DNA from 3 places in the Buttiauxella noackiae genome. Region 2 is predicted to be linked to each of the others. Evidence: predicted binding sites of a transcription regulator. Region 2 holds the regulator's gene; each other region holds the start of a gene.

Region 1 (4,291 bases), on a different contig from region 2:
GGCGTGAGTGTCGATGCCGATGATCCAGCCCTCGTCGATATTTCGCTGCGTATCGTCGTAAACGTTATCGGCATAACCCCTCTGACGGCGCTTATCAGGCGCGGAAAACAGGCTCAGATTTCCGCTTTTGCGTCGGGGGACGTCATGGCAGGAAATGTTGTCGGGGTAATGATAATGATCGCTACTGATTTCGTAGAATATTCGCGCCTGGCTGAAAGCATCCCGCGGAGACAAAATGTACTGAAAATCAGCCGGAGAAAGCTCTCTTTCTGCATCCCATGCTCTTAGTAACCTGAACATCCATGTTCCCTGTTCCCATTTTTAAATTAAGGTTATTAAACTTTCAAATAAAGCACCAGGCAAGACATGTCTTATGTCCGTGGTAAAAACACTAAAAGATGGTGTGCCTAAAAGAGTTTGAAGCCCAATCGTACGAGATCGTACGCCAGGTACATCTTTGGGTATGCCAGGCGAGTAAATAAAACGAGGGTTTTATAAACTCCGCCAGAGAATGTTTCTATCTTAGTCCATTCAAAGTACATGGTATTTCTGACTGGAGTCGTGAGAAATCAATCGTTCATGCACGGAAAGAGCTAATAGAGGCTAATTCTGTAGTTAGGGTAAAATGTGGGAGGATTGCCGTGCCTGCGCGGTAGTTGTAGGGCGGATAAGCTTGCGCCATCCGCCATCTTCTTTAACCCGTAATATTCCAGCCTCGCGCACGCCATAACTCCGGCAACTGCGCTAAATCGGTAAAAGTTGTCACTTTCGGATGGTCAATCGGCTTGTTATGCGGGTCGGCGCAGAAATAAAAAACTTCCATGCCTGCGGCTATTCCTGATTGCGCACCCGCCATTGAATCATCTACCAGCACGCAGTTCTTCACATCCACGCGCATGGCATCTGCAGCATGAAACATTAATGCCGGATCGGGTTTCCACGCCTGAATATCGTAGCCACTAAACAATTTGTCCGGGAAATGGTGAAGCATGTCGGTTTTGCCCAACGAATGCTGCATCTTGCTGACAGGGCCGTTGGAGACGATACACATCGGCACTTTGATTTGCGCGACTAACGCGGCGGCTCCTTCAATCTCCACCAGCTCGCTGTCAAACAGTCGCGAAACCTCAGCGCGATAAATAGGCTCCAGCACCTCTTTTGACAGATTCACGCCATATTGGGCGTTGATAGTATCGATAATCTCGTAGAGCTTTATACCCTTAAAGGTTTTGTGAACCTCCTCAAGCGCAAGTTCAATGCCGTATTGCGCAAACATATGTACGTAGGCTTTGGAGCAAATAACCTCACTATCAACCAGCGTGCCATCGCAGTCGAAGAACACCGCATCTATCCGGGACATACCGCTTCCTTATTAAAGAGTGAACGGCCATCTTACCCAATTTGCGCAATTTTTGTGGCACGCAATCGTTGCCGTATAAGAAAATTCAATGAAAAAAAATCTGTGTTGGTCATCATGTTTTGTAATTTTTGGTATAGGATAGCGACGGATTTTCCCTCTCAATGTTCGGAATTAAGACTAATGAGCCAACCACAATCTACTCCGGCCGCAAATCCGGGGCTGCTCGAGCGCGTGTTTAAACTGCGCGAACACGGCACCACGGCCCGCACTGAAGTGATCGCCGGTCTTACGACCTTCCTGACGATGGTGTATATCGTTTTCGTCAACCCGCAGATCCTTGGCGCCGCTGGTATGGATACCCAGGCCGTTTTTGTCACCACCTGTTTGATTGCCGCATTAGGTAGCATCCTGATGGGTATTTTCGCCAACCTGCCAGTAGCACTGGCACCGGCCATGGGTCTGAACGCGTTCTTCGCCTTTGTGGTGGTTGGCGCGATGGGGATCTCCTGGCAAGTCGGCATGGGCGCCATTTTCTGGGGTGCCGTAGGTTTGCTGCTGCTGACCATTTTCCGCGTTCGCTACTGGATGATTGCCAATATTCCGGTGAGTCTGCGTATCGGTATTACCAGTGGTATCGGTCTGTTCATCGGTATGATGGGGCTGAAAAACGCCGGTATTATCGTAGCGAACAAAGATACCCTGGTGACCATTGGTAACCTGACTTCGCACAGCGTTCTGCTGGGCGCGCTGGGCTTCTTTATCATTGCAATCCTGGCTTCGCGTAACATTCACGCAGCTGTGTTGGTCTCAATCGTTGTGACTACTCTGCTGGGCTGGATGATGGGTGATGTTCAATATCACGGTATTGTCTCCGCGCCACCAAGTGTGTTGTCTGTTGTGGGCCAGGTTGATTTAGCCGGTTCACTGAACATTGGTCTGGCAGGCGTTATCTTCTCCTTTATGCTGGTTAACCTGTTTGACTCATCTGGTACGCTGATTGGCGTGACAGATAAAGCAGGGCTTGCCGACGAAAAAGGGAAATTCCCACGCATGAAGCAAGCGCTGTACGTTGATAGCGTCTCTTCTGTTGCGGGTGCATTTATCGGGACATCTTCCGTTACCGCGTATATCGAAAGCTCTTCTGGCGTGTCTGTTGGCGGGCGCACTGGCCTGACTGCGGTTATCGTTGGCCTGTTATTCTTGCTGGTTATCTTCCTGTCACCGCTGGCGGGTATGGTTCCGGCATATGCAGCAGCAGGCGCACTGATTTACGTTGGCGTGTTGATGACATCCAGCCTGTCGCGCGTGAAGTGGGATGACCTGACTGAAGCCGTTCCAGCGTTTATTACTGCAGTGATGATGCCATTTAGCTTCTCAATCACAGAAGGTATCGCACTGGGCTTCATCTCTTACTGTGTGATGAAACTTGGCACAGGCCGCTGGCGTGAAATTAGCCCATGCGTGATTGTTGTGGCGCTGCTGTTTGTTCTTAAAATCGTCTTTATCGATTCACATTAATTGGTTTTGCCGGAGACGCTTTGCTTATCCGGCCTACTTATTAACCGTGCTTCTTAGAGTAAGCGTAGCGTCATCCTCCGATACATTTGGCGGATGGCGCTAATACTTACCCGTTCAATGTATGATTATCCCTGCGATACCTGCCCGGCGGCTGATGGAATGTGCGGGTAAATATCCGCGTAAACGTCTGCTGTGAATCAAAGCCATACTTCAAACTAATGTCGTAAACCTTGTTATCGGTATCGCGTAAATCACGTGCAGCCAGCAAAAGTTTGCGCTCACGAATATATCTCCCCAAACTCTCGCCTTTGTACTGCATAAACAACCGCTGCAAGTGCCACTTTGAATAACCTGCGTGATCGGCAATATCATCAATACGTAATGGTTGATGCAGATTGTCGTCAATCCACTGAACAATGGTGTCGATAACCTGGGCTGAAATTGTCATTTATCCCCCTGCGCGGTTCGCTTACATGGCACTGGTCGATTCCCACCAGGCGCTAAATTGTTGTGCGTTGTCGTTCACCAATACAGGCTCACCCTGCTTTGGTGTTAACAGGCGAAAATCTTTATCAGCACTGGCTGCTGCGAGGCTTTTGTAGGGTGCATCCCAGGTGTGCTTAGCCAGCACAAAACGACCCGCATGGCCCGGCAACACGGCGCGTGCGTTCAAATCAACGGCTGCCTGCGCAGTTTCGTTCGGCATCATATGAATATTGCTCCAGTCCTCGTCGTACTGGCCGTTTTCCATGATGGCAAGATCAACAGAACCAAACTGTTCGCCAATCGTTTTGAAATGAGGCCCGTAGCCGGTATCACCGCTGTAATAGACTTTGTGGTCATCAGTTACAAACATAAAACTCGCCCATAAAGTCTGGTTGCTCTTCAGGCTACGACCGGAGAAGTGACGGGCGGGCAGAACATGGACCGTCAGCCCATTTGAAACTTTTACCGACTGATTCCAGTCTTTTTCGTGAATGATCTCGCTATTTATGCCCCAATAGCGCAGATGTGAACCGACGCCCAGTGGCGTGATCACCTGGCGGATTTTTGGTTTCAGCGCTTTAATCGTCGCGTAATCCAGATGATCGTAGTGGTCGTGGGAAATAATCAGCAGATCGATTTCAGGCATCGACTCCGCACTCCATGGGTAATCCCCTGGAAAGGCTTTATTCAGGAATGAAAAAGGGGCGGCGTAATTACTGAATACCGGGTCGATCAGAATACGTTTGCCGGCGAGCTGGATGTACCACGAGGAGTGGCCGAGCCAGACCATGGTGTCCTGCTCCAGCGGCAAGCTCGCCAGATCGGTTTTCACCAAAGGCAGCGAATGCTGTGGGCGTGCATTTTCAGTTCGTGTGGTTAAAAACCCCCACCATGCCGCCAGCTTACTTTTCTGCCCGGTATATCCGA
Region 2 (4,291 bases):
TAACCAGGGGATTGTCGAGTGGCGCGGATAACAAAAATTTCTATCACGCTCTGTGCTCTGCTATTTACCTTGCCGTATACACCATTGACGCAGGCGTCTGAGCACGCTCGTCCCGTGGTGGCGTCCAAAGCGCACGTTGTGAAAAATACAACGAAGAGCACAGAAAAGAGCAGTAAGAGTAAAACCACCACCGCCAGCAAAAAAAGCACCACCTCAGCTAAAACGGCCAGCAAGAAAAAAGAAACAACTGCCGCAAAAAGTAAAACCGCCAAAAATGCCAGCAGCGCTAAAACAAAGAATCTTGCAAAAAACTCCCGCAATAAAACTTCTAAGCTCGCAAAAGCCCAGCCTGTTACTTTCACCGAAAAATGCAGCAAGCCGCGTAAAGGCCATAAAGCGCATTGTGTAAAAGTGAAATCAGAACAGCCAACGACGATTGCAGCGGCGCATAAAGTCCGTGTGCAAAAAGCACAAAAAACGGCAATGAACAAATTGATGGGCCAGATCGGTAAGCCGTATCGTTGGGGTGGCACCTCACCAGTTACCGGTTTCGATTGCAGTGGTCTGGTTTACTACGCATACAAAGACTTAGTGAAGTTCCGTATTCCTCGTACCGCTAATGAGATGTATCACCTGCGTGATGCCTCATCTGTAGATCGTGGAGAGCTGGAAACGGGTGATTTGGTGTTCTTCCGTACTCAGGGTCGTGGTACTGCTGATCACGTTGGTGTATACGTCGGCAATGGTAAATTCATTCAGTCACCACGTACCGGTCAGGACATCCAGATCACCTCTTTGAGCGAAGATTACTGGCAACGTCACTATGTCGGCGCAAAACGCGTTATGACACCTAAAACCATTCGTTAAATCTGCTACCTGCCCTTCCCTGGGCAGGTAAGTTCCCTCTTTTGCTTATCCTTTCAATTTGTTACCCTAAACCCGCACTAAAAGTGTTTATTTAACAATAGATACCCAAAGTAATTCGAGTTGCATCGCAGCGGCAAGAGAATGAATAAAGCCAACAAAGATGTAGCTCGAAGTATCACGGGTAATAAGGAGTCAGCAATGTCGTTCGAACTACCTGCACTACCATATGCAAAAGATGCTTTAGCACCGCATATCTCCGCCGAAACTCTGGAATACCATTACGGTAAACACCATCAAACTTATGTCACTAACCTGAACAATCTGGTTAAGGGCACCGCGTTTGAAGGTAAAACTCTCGAAGAGATCGTTCGGACTTCCGAAGGTGGCGTGTTTAACAACGCAGCTCAGGTCTGGAACCATACCTTCTACTGGAATTGCCTGGCACCAAATGCTGGCGGTGAACCAACTGGAGAGCTTCTGGAAGCCATTAATAAGTCATTTGGTAGCTTTGCTGAGTTTAAACAGCAATTCACTGATGCGGCTATCAAAAACTTTGGCGCTGGCTGGACCTGGCTTGTCAAACAAGAAGATGGTGCTTTGGCGATCGTCTCTACCTCAAACGCGGGTACACCACTGACAACAGCAGCAACGCCGTTATTGACTGTGGATGTGTGGGAACATGCGTACTACATCGACTACCGCAATGCTCGTGCTGGTTACCTTGAGCATTTCTGGGCGTTGGTGAACTGGGAGTTTGTTGCGAAGAACCTGGCAGCATAAAACCTAAAAGATATGGGCCGCGATTGCGGCCCATTTTAATCAGAGCGATGTATCAATGCAGTACGGCGGTTAGCGCGCCACACACAATCAGTGCCAAAACAACAACCGTGGTCATGATTGAAAATTTCAGATCGGTACTCATTAGCAAACTCCTTTTATTACCTTACAATCGGTGTGTCGGATTGATTTTCCCACAATCAGACATAAAAATCCCCCTCGTTTTAACCTGATATCGCTTTTCCCTCTTTCACTTTTCTCCAGGATAGGCCAAAATCCCACGCTAATTTATTGCGTACCATCTATTCAACGCCCTCCTTCCGTTTTATGTCGCAATCCCGGCATACCTGCAACCTTAACGTTGCCTCAGGAGTTAGCGTACGCAATCGTTTAACACATTGGTTATCAGGGGTTTACGATATGGCCCGGAGTGAAATTTAATGGCGACAATCAAGGACGTAGCGAAGCTCGCAAACGTTTCCACTACAACCGTATCACATGTGATCAACAAAACCCGTTTTGTGGCGGAAGAGACACGTAATGCGGTATGGGCTGCGATTAAACAATTGCACTATTCACCTAGCGCCGTCGCGCGTAGCTTGAAAGTTAATCACACCAAAACGATTGGTTTGCTAGCCACTTCCAGCGAAGCACCCTATTTTGCCGAGATAATTGAAGCTGTCGAAAATAGCTGCTTTGAAAAAGGCTATACCCTGATTCTGGGTAATGCGCATAACAACTTCGAAAAACAGCGCGCCTATTTGTCCATGATGGCGCAAAAACGCGTTGATGGCCTATTGGTGATGTGTTCTGAATACCCGGAATCATTACTGACTATGCTTGAAGAATATCGTCACATCCCAATGGTTGTGATGGACTGGGGTGAAGCCCGCGCAGATTTTACCGACTCCGTTGTCGATAATGCTTTCCACGGTGGCTACCTGGCAGGACGTTATTTGATTGAGCGTGGCCACCGTGAGATTGGTGCAATTCCCGGTCAAATGGAACGTAATACCGGTGGTGGCCGCCATGCAGGGTTTATGAAGGCACTTGAAGAAGCGGGTATCTCTATTCCTGACAACTGGATTGTTCAAGGTGACTTTGAACCTGAGTCAGGCTACCGCGCCATGCAGCAGATAATCGGTCAGTCTCATCGCCCAACTGCAGTATTCTGCGGCGGTGACATTATGGCGATGGGCGCAATTTGTGCTGCTGATGAGATGGGTTTACGCGTGCCGCAGGATATTTCCATTATCGGTTACGACAACGTGCGTAACGCGCGTTATTTCTCACCGGCATTGACCACTATTCACCAGCCGAAGGATTCGTTGGGTGAAACAGCATTCAATATGCTGCTGGATAGAATCGTCAATAAACGCGAAGAGTCGCAGTCGATTGAAGTCCATCCACGTCTGATTGAACGCCGTTCAGTGGCAGATGGTCCATTCCGCGATTATCGTCGCTAAGTTAAGTCGGATGACGCTATGCTTATCCGACCTATGAAATGCAGTTGTCGGGTGGATTACCACCCGATTTATAATGGCTCCTGCAACCACTCCTGATTCATCGTCTCGCTATCCCCTAAATACTCCAGCAGCCAGGCCAGGGCTGGCGAAGCGTCATTTTGCCGCCATGTCAGGCAACATGCTGCATCCGGGAATGGGTTATCGAGTGTCAGCTGACTCCACTGCCCAGAAGCCAACCACGGCCTTGCTATGTGCAATGGCACCATGCCGATACATAACCCCGCGCTAAGACAATCAGAGCCTGATTCCCAGTCCGGAACCACAACTCGACGCTGGTTATCCAAAAGCCAGGTAATACGCTTCGGTAGCGAACGGGAAGTATCTTCGAGTACTAACGACGGCCAGGCCCGTAGATCATCATCACTTAAAGTTCCGCCCTGTCGTGCCAGCGGATGGTTTGATGACACCACACAGCGCCAGCTCAGCGCCCCCATATCGCGAAAAGCATAGCGCCCCCCGACAGGAATGGCTTGTGTCGCGCCAATCGCGACTTCAACTCGTCCGTCAGCTAGCGCATCCCACACGCCATTAAACACCTCCTGAAAAATACGCAGTTCGATATCAGGAAAGTGGCGATAAAAATCCAACACCAACTGCCGCGTTCGTTCGGGCTTAACGATATTATCGACGGCTATCGCCAGATGGCCGCGCCATCCATTTGCGATCTGTTGGCACTGTTGCCGTGTCGTCATCATTTTTTTGATAACAGAGCGGCCTTCTTTCAAAAAAAAGATGCCTGCGGGGGTTAATTCTACATCCCGATGACGACGTTCGAATAACGGAACGGCTAACCAGTCTTCCAACTGCCGTACCGTATAGCTGATAGCTGACGGAACGCGGTGTAACTCTTGTGCTGCACCGCTGAAGCTACCATTGCGCGCTACCGCATCTATCACTTCCAGCGAATATTCTGACCACATTTCTCTGCTCACAAATTTTTTGAACGCAACCTACAAATATTAGCGTTTCACAAGCGTATTTGCACTCCGTACACTCACGCGGCAATCAACCTGCACGATAAAACAAGAGAACATTATGCAACCATCAAAAGGATTTCTTATCTGGCTGGCTGGATTAAGTGTGTTGGGCTTCCTCGCCACAGACATGTATCTGCCTGCTTT
Region 3 (4,291 bases), 870 kb from region 2:
GCTCATGCTGCCAATTATGGTGAATGAAATTGCCGGTACGCCTGCAGCGGTGAAATGGATGTATGCCATTGAAGCAGCACTCTCCTTAACGCTGCTCTATCCGATTGCGCGTTGGAGCGAAAAACGCTTCCGTCTGGAGCAGCGCCTGATGGCGGGTTTATTCCTGATGTCACTCGCCATGCTGCCGATTGGCCTTGCCAATAACCTTCAACAACTGTTCACACTCATTTGTGTGTTTTATGTTGGTTCCATCATTGCTGAACCAGCACGAGAAACGCTGAGCGCATCACTTGCTGATTCCCGTGCTCGCGGCAGTTACATGGGCTTTAGTCGACTGGGTTTGGCAATTGGTGGCGCATTTGGTTACGCCGGTGGCGGTTGGCTATTTGATGCCGGGAAAAGTATCAACCAGCCAGAACTTCCGTGGGTGATGTTAGGAATTATAGGCTTCATCACGCTTATCGCATTATGGTGGCAATTTAGCCCGAAACCGGTAGACCCCTCTATGCTCGAGCCCGGCAACTAGTTTGCAGCCCCTGGTATTCTCCTCCATACTCAAAAATTGACGGATTTTTCCTGACGATTGATATGGAGGAGTAACGTGAAGCTTTATATTTACGATCACTGCCCTTTCTGCCTCAAAGCACGCATGATTTTTGGCTTAAAGAATATCCCCGTTGAGCTGGTCGTCTTGCTAAACGACGATGAAGCAACCCCGACGAAAATGATTGGCAAGAAAATGGCGCCAATTCTGCAAAAAGATGACAGTCGCTACCTACCTGAAAGCATGGATATCGTGCACTACGTCGACAAACTTGATGGTGAACCACTTTTAACTGGTGCAGCTAACGCAGCCATCAGTGACTGGTTACGCCACGTCAATAGCTATGTCCAACACCTGTTATTGCCGCGTATTGCGAAAGCACCTTTTGATGAGTTTGCCACACCTGCTGCGCGTGCTTATTTCACACAGAAGAAAGAGGCAATGATCGGTTCTTTTGCTGACCATCTGACGCATTCACCGGGCCTGACCAAAAAAATCAGCGATGATTTACGCAAGCTCGATAAACTTATCGTGCAGCCAAATGCCGTCAACGGTGAGTTGTCCGATGACGATATCCACCTCTTCCCACTGCTGCGTAACCTGACGCTGGTTGCCGGAATTGAGTGGCCGAGTCGTGTTGCTGCATATCGCGATAATATGGCTAAACAGACGCAAATTAATCTGCTCTCATCCCACGCTATTTAAAGAATGATAACGGTTCTACGGCGGGTAAGTTAACCCGCCTTTATCTCATGGTTCAGAAACTCATTTTGTTGAATAAAAAATTAAGCCTTTTCCTGTAGCACGCCCTGCACTGGTACATCATGATGCTTTATGTCAGGATCTGTGACCGATGCAGCATGTTAAGGAAATCCATGAAAAAAATAGTTTTAGCCGCAGCCTTGATGCTCAGCGGATTAGTGGTGGGTTGTAACCAGCTAACGCAGTACACCGTCAGCGAACAGGAAATCAACCAGGCGCTGCACAAACGGAATAATTTCTCTAAAGACATTGGCCTGCCAGGCGTTGCCGATGCTCATATTGTCTTAACTAATTTAGCCAGTGCGATTGGCCGAGAAGAACCGAACAAAATCACCCTGACTGGCGATGCCAAACTGGATATGACGTCTTTGTTCGGCAATCAAAAAGCTAATATCAAACTTAAACTCAAAGCCCTGCCAGCCTTTAATAAAGAGCAAGGTGCTATCTATTTGCAAGAAATGGAAGTGGTAGATGCAACCGTCGAGCCTGAAAAAATGCAGACGATAGTTCAGACACTGATTCCATATCTCAATCAGTCGCTACGCAATTACTTCAACCAACAGCCAGCTTACGTATTGAGCGAAGATAACAGTGCAGGCGAAAAATTGGCGAAGAAATACGCCAAAGGGATTGAAGTCAAACCAGGTGAAATCATTATTCCGTTCACCGAGTAAGCAAGCAAATACTGGGGAGGCACGTCCTCCCCAAGAAAATCTCAACGAAAATGGTGCAAAGCTAAACGTTTGCGCTTATCCTTTGTGCCCGGCATAAATCATCGTTATTTCCTTCCTACGCCGGAGCACTTTCATGACCGTATTACCTCAGGTATTAAAAATTCGCCGCCCAGATGACTGGCATGTTCACCTTCGTGATGGTGATATGTTAAAAACGGTGGTGCCTTATACCAGCGAAATTTATGGTCGCGCGATTGTGATGCCAAACCTGGCTCCGCCAGTAACAACGGTTGAAGCGGCCATTGCTTACCGCCAGCGTATTCTCGACGCCGTACCGCAAGGGCATAATTTTGAGCCTTTGATGACCTGCTACCTGACCGATTCTCTGGACCCGAACGAAGTTGAACGCGGGTTTAACGAAGGTGTGTTTACTGCGGCAAAACTCTATCCAGCAAACGCAACAACCAACTCAAGCCATGGCGTGACCAGCACCGCCGCAATCTTACCTGTGCTTGAGCGCATGCAGAAAATCGGCATGCCGCTTCTTATCCACGGTGAAGTGACTCACGCTGACATTGATATTTTTGACCGCGAAGCTCGCTTTATCGACAGTGTAATGGAACCGCTGCGTAAGCAACTGCCCGAACTGAAAGTGGTGTTTGAACATATCACCACCAGGGACGCCGCACAGTATGTGAAGGAAGGCAACTCCCTGTTAGGTGCAACGATTACTCCGCAACACTTGATGTTTAACCGCAACCACATGCTGGTTGGTGGCGTGCGCCCTCACCTGTATTGCCTGCCGATTTTGAAACGCAGCGTGCATCAGGAAGCGTTACGTGAACTGGTAGCAAGCGGATGCGTCCGTGTATTCCTGGGTACCGATTCAGCACCACATGCACGTCATCGCAAAGAAGCAAGCTGTGGCTGTGCTGGTTGCTTTAACGCCCCTTCAGCTTTGGGCGCTTACGCGACTGTATTTGAAGAAATGAATGCAATGCAACATTTCGAAGCGTTTACATCTCTCAATGGCCCGCGTTTCTACGGTTTACCTGTTAACCAAGAAACTATCGAACTGGTTCGCACCCCTGTTGAAATGCCAGAAATCATCGAAACATCCGATGACAGCATCGTGCCATTCCTGGCCGGTGAGAAAGTCGCCTGGTCAGTTAACGCATAATTTTTACCGCCCCCTGTTGCATCACGGGTAATATGACTGTATAAATATCCAGTATATTATACAGGGGGATGTTATGCGTATTGAAGTCACTATTGCCAAAACTACATCTCTGCCACCAGGCGCTATTGATGCGCTTGCCAATGAACTTTCACGCCGTATTACTCAACACTATCCTGAAAACAATAATCACGTTCAGGTGCGTTATGCCGCTGCAAATAACCTGTCGGTTTTAGGGGCTACCAAAGAAGACCGCGATCGCATTAGCGAAATATTGCAAGAGACCTGGGAAAGCGCTGACGACTGGTTTGCTGCGGATTAAAAAACAAAATGGGGATGGGCTGGCCGCAATGAACCACCATTTACCTGATATACCCTAAATAATTCGAGTTGTGGGTAGGCGGCCAGGGAGCTTATCCCCAGGAGCTTACTTCAGTAAGTGACTGGGGTAAGTGAGTACAGCCAACACCCCCACAGCTTGAAGTATGACGGGTATAAATAATTCCCTCGTTGTTATCTTTATACCGGGTGTCGCCATCCGGTTTTTTTAATTGTATGAAATTCGCTCATTTAAATAATTCCCTTTCGCGTACATTACACAGAATCATCTGATTCAATAATAAATATCATGCCGGTTTATTGTGCAATTAAGCACTTTATTGTAAAAAAAGTGTTGCAGGGTATTTATTTATCCGTCGAAATAGCTTAATCATTGATATACTTAACTGGCTTCACATTAAACAAGCATTAAACCTCACGAACCGTTGTCTCAAACACACGTATAAAAGGGGTTATGATGGAAAAAAATAGTGATGTTATCCAGACCCATCCCCTTATCGGATGGGACATCAGCACCGTTGATAGCTACGATGCGCTGATGCTTCGCCTGCACTACCTGACCTCGAATACGCAAAAGCACGACGAAACTGAAATCGGTCAAACTTTATGGCTGACCACGGATGTTGCCCGGCAATTTATTTCTATTTTAGAAGCCGGGATTGCTAAGATTGAATCCAGTGATTACCAGGTAAACGATTATCGTAAGCATTGATTGTCGATGCTGCCCAAATAACGCAAGGCACCGTACAGGTGCCTTTTTTATTATTCAGGTTTCACTTTATTGTCAGCCAATCA

What was found. Region 2 encodes PurR, which represses purine synthesis genes. Its sites were predicted from a motif close to CANGCAAACGTTTGCNTG; they were not measured.
Region 1: the regulator PurR is predicted to act here: its motif matches at 1,419-1,436, upstream of IX31_RS17590 (NCS2 family permease).
Region 3: the regulator PurR is predicted to act here: its motif matches at 2,039-2,056, upstream of pyrC (dihydroorotase).

What each region holds. Positions count from the first base shown of each region.
Region 1 covers NZ_JPRU01000003.1:372,614-376,904, reverse strand. The annotation lists gene IX31_RS23655 (DUF8093 domain-containing protein) at 1-300, opposite strand, end outside; gene yieH (6-phosphogluconate phosphatase) at 695-1,360, opposite strand; gene IX31_RS17590 (NCS2 family permease) at 1,541-2,878, shown strand; gene IX31_RS17585 (RamA family antibiotic efflux transcriptional regulator) at 2,985-3,326, opposite strand; gene IX31_RS17580 (MBL fold metallo-hydrolase) at 3,348-4,291, opposite strand, start outside.
Region 2 covers NZ_JPRU01000001.1:333,294-337,584, reverse strand. The annotation lists gene IX31_RS01470 (C40 family peptidase) at 19-867, shown strand; gene sodB (superoxide dismutase [Fe]) at 1,066-1,647, shown strand; gene cydH (cytochrome bd-I oxidase subunit CydH) at 1,700-1,789, opposite strand; gene purR (HTH-type transcriptional repressor PurR) at 2,085-3,110, shown strand; gene punR (DNA-binding transcriptional activator PunR) at 3,179-4,090, opposite strand; gene punC (purine nucleoside transporter PunC) at 4,206-4,291, shown strand, end outside.
Region 3 covers NZ_JPRU01000001.1:1,199,617-1,203,907, forward strand. The annotation lists gene mdtH (multidrug efflux MFS transporter MdtH) at 1-526, shown strand, start outside; gene grxB (glutaredoxin 2) at 602-1,249, shown strand; gene IX31_RS05520 (lipoprotein) at 1,420-1,980, shown strand; gene pyrC (dihydroorotase) at 2,114-3,160, shown strand; gene dinI (DNA damage-inducible protein I) at 3,234-3,479, shown strand; gene bssS (biofilm formation regulator BssS) at 3,954-4,208, shown strand.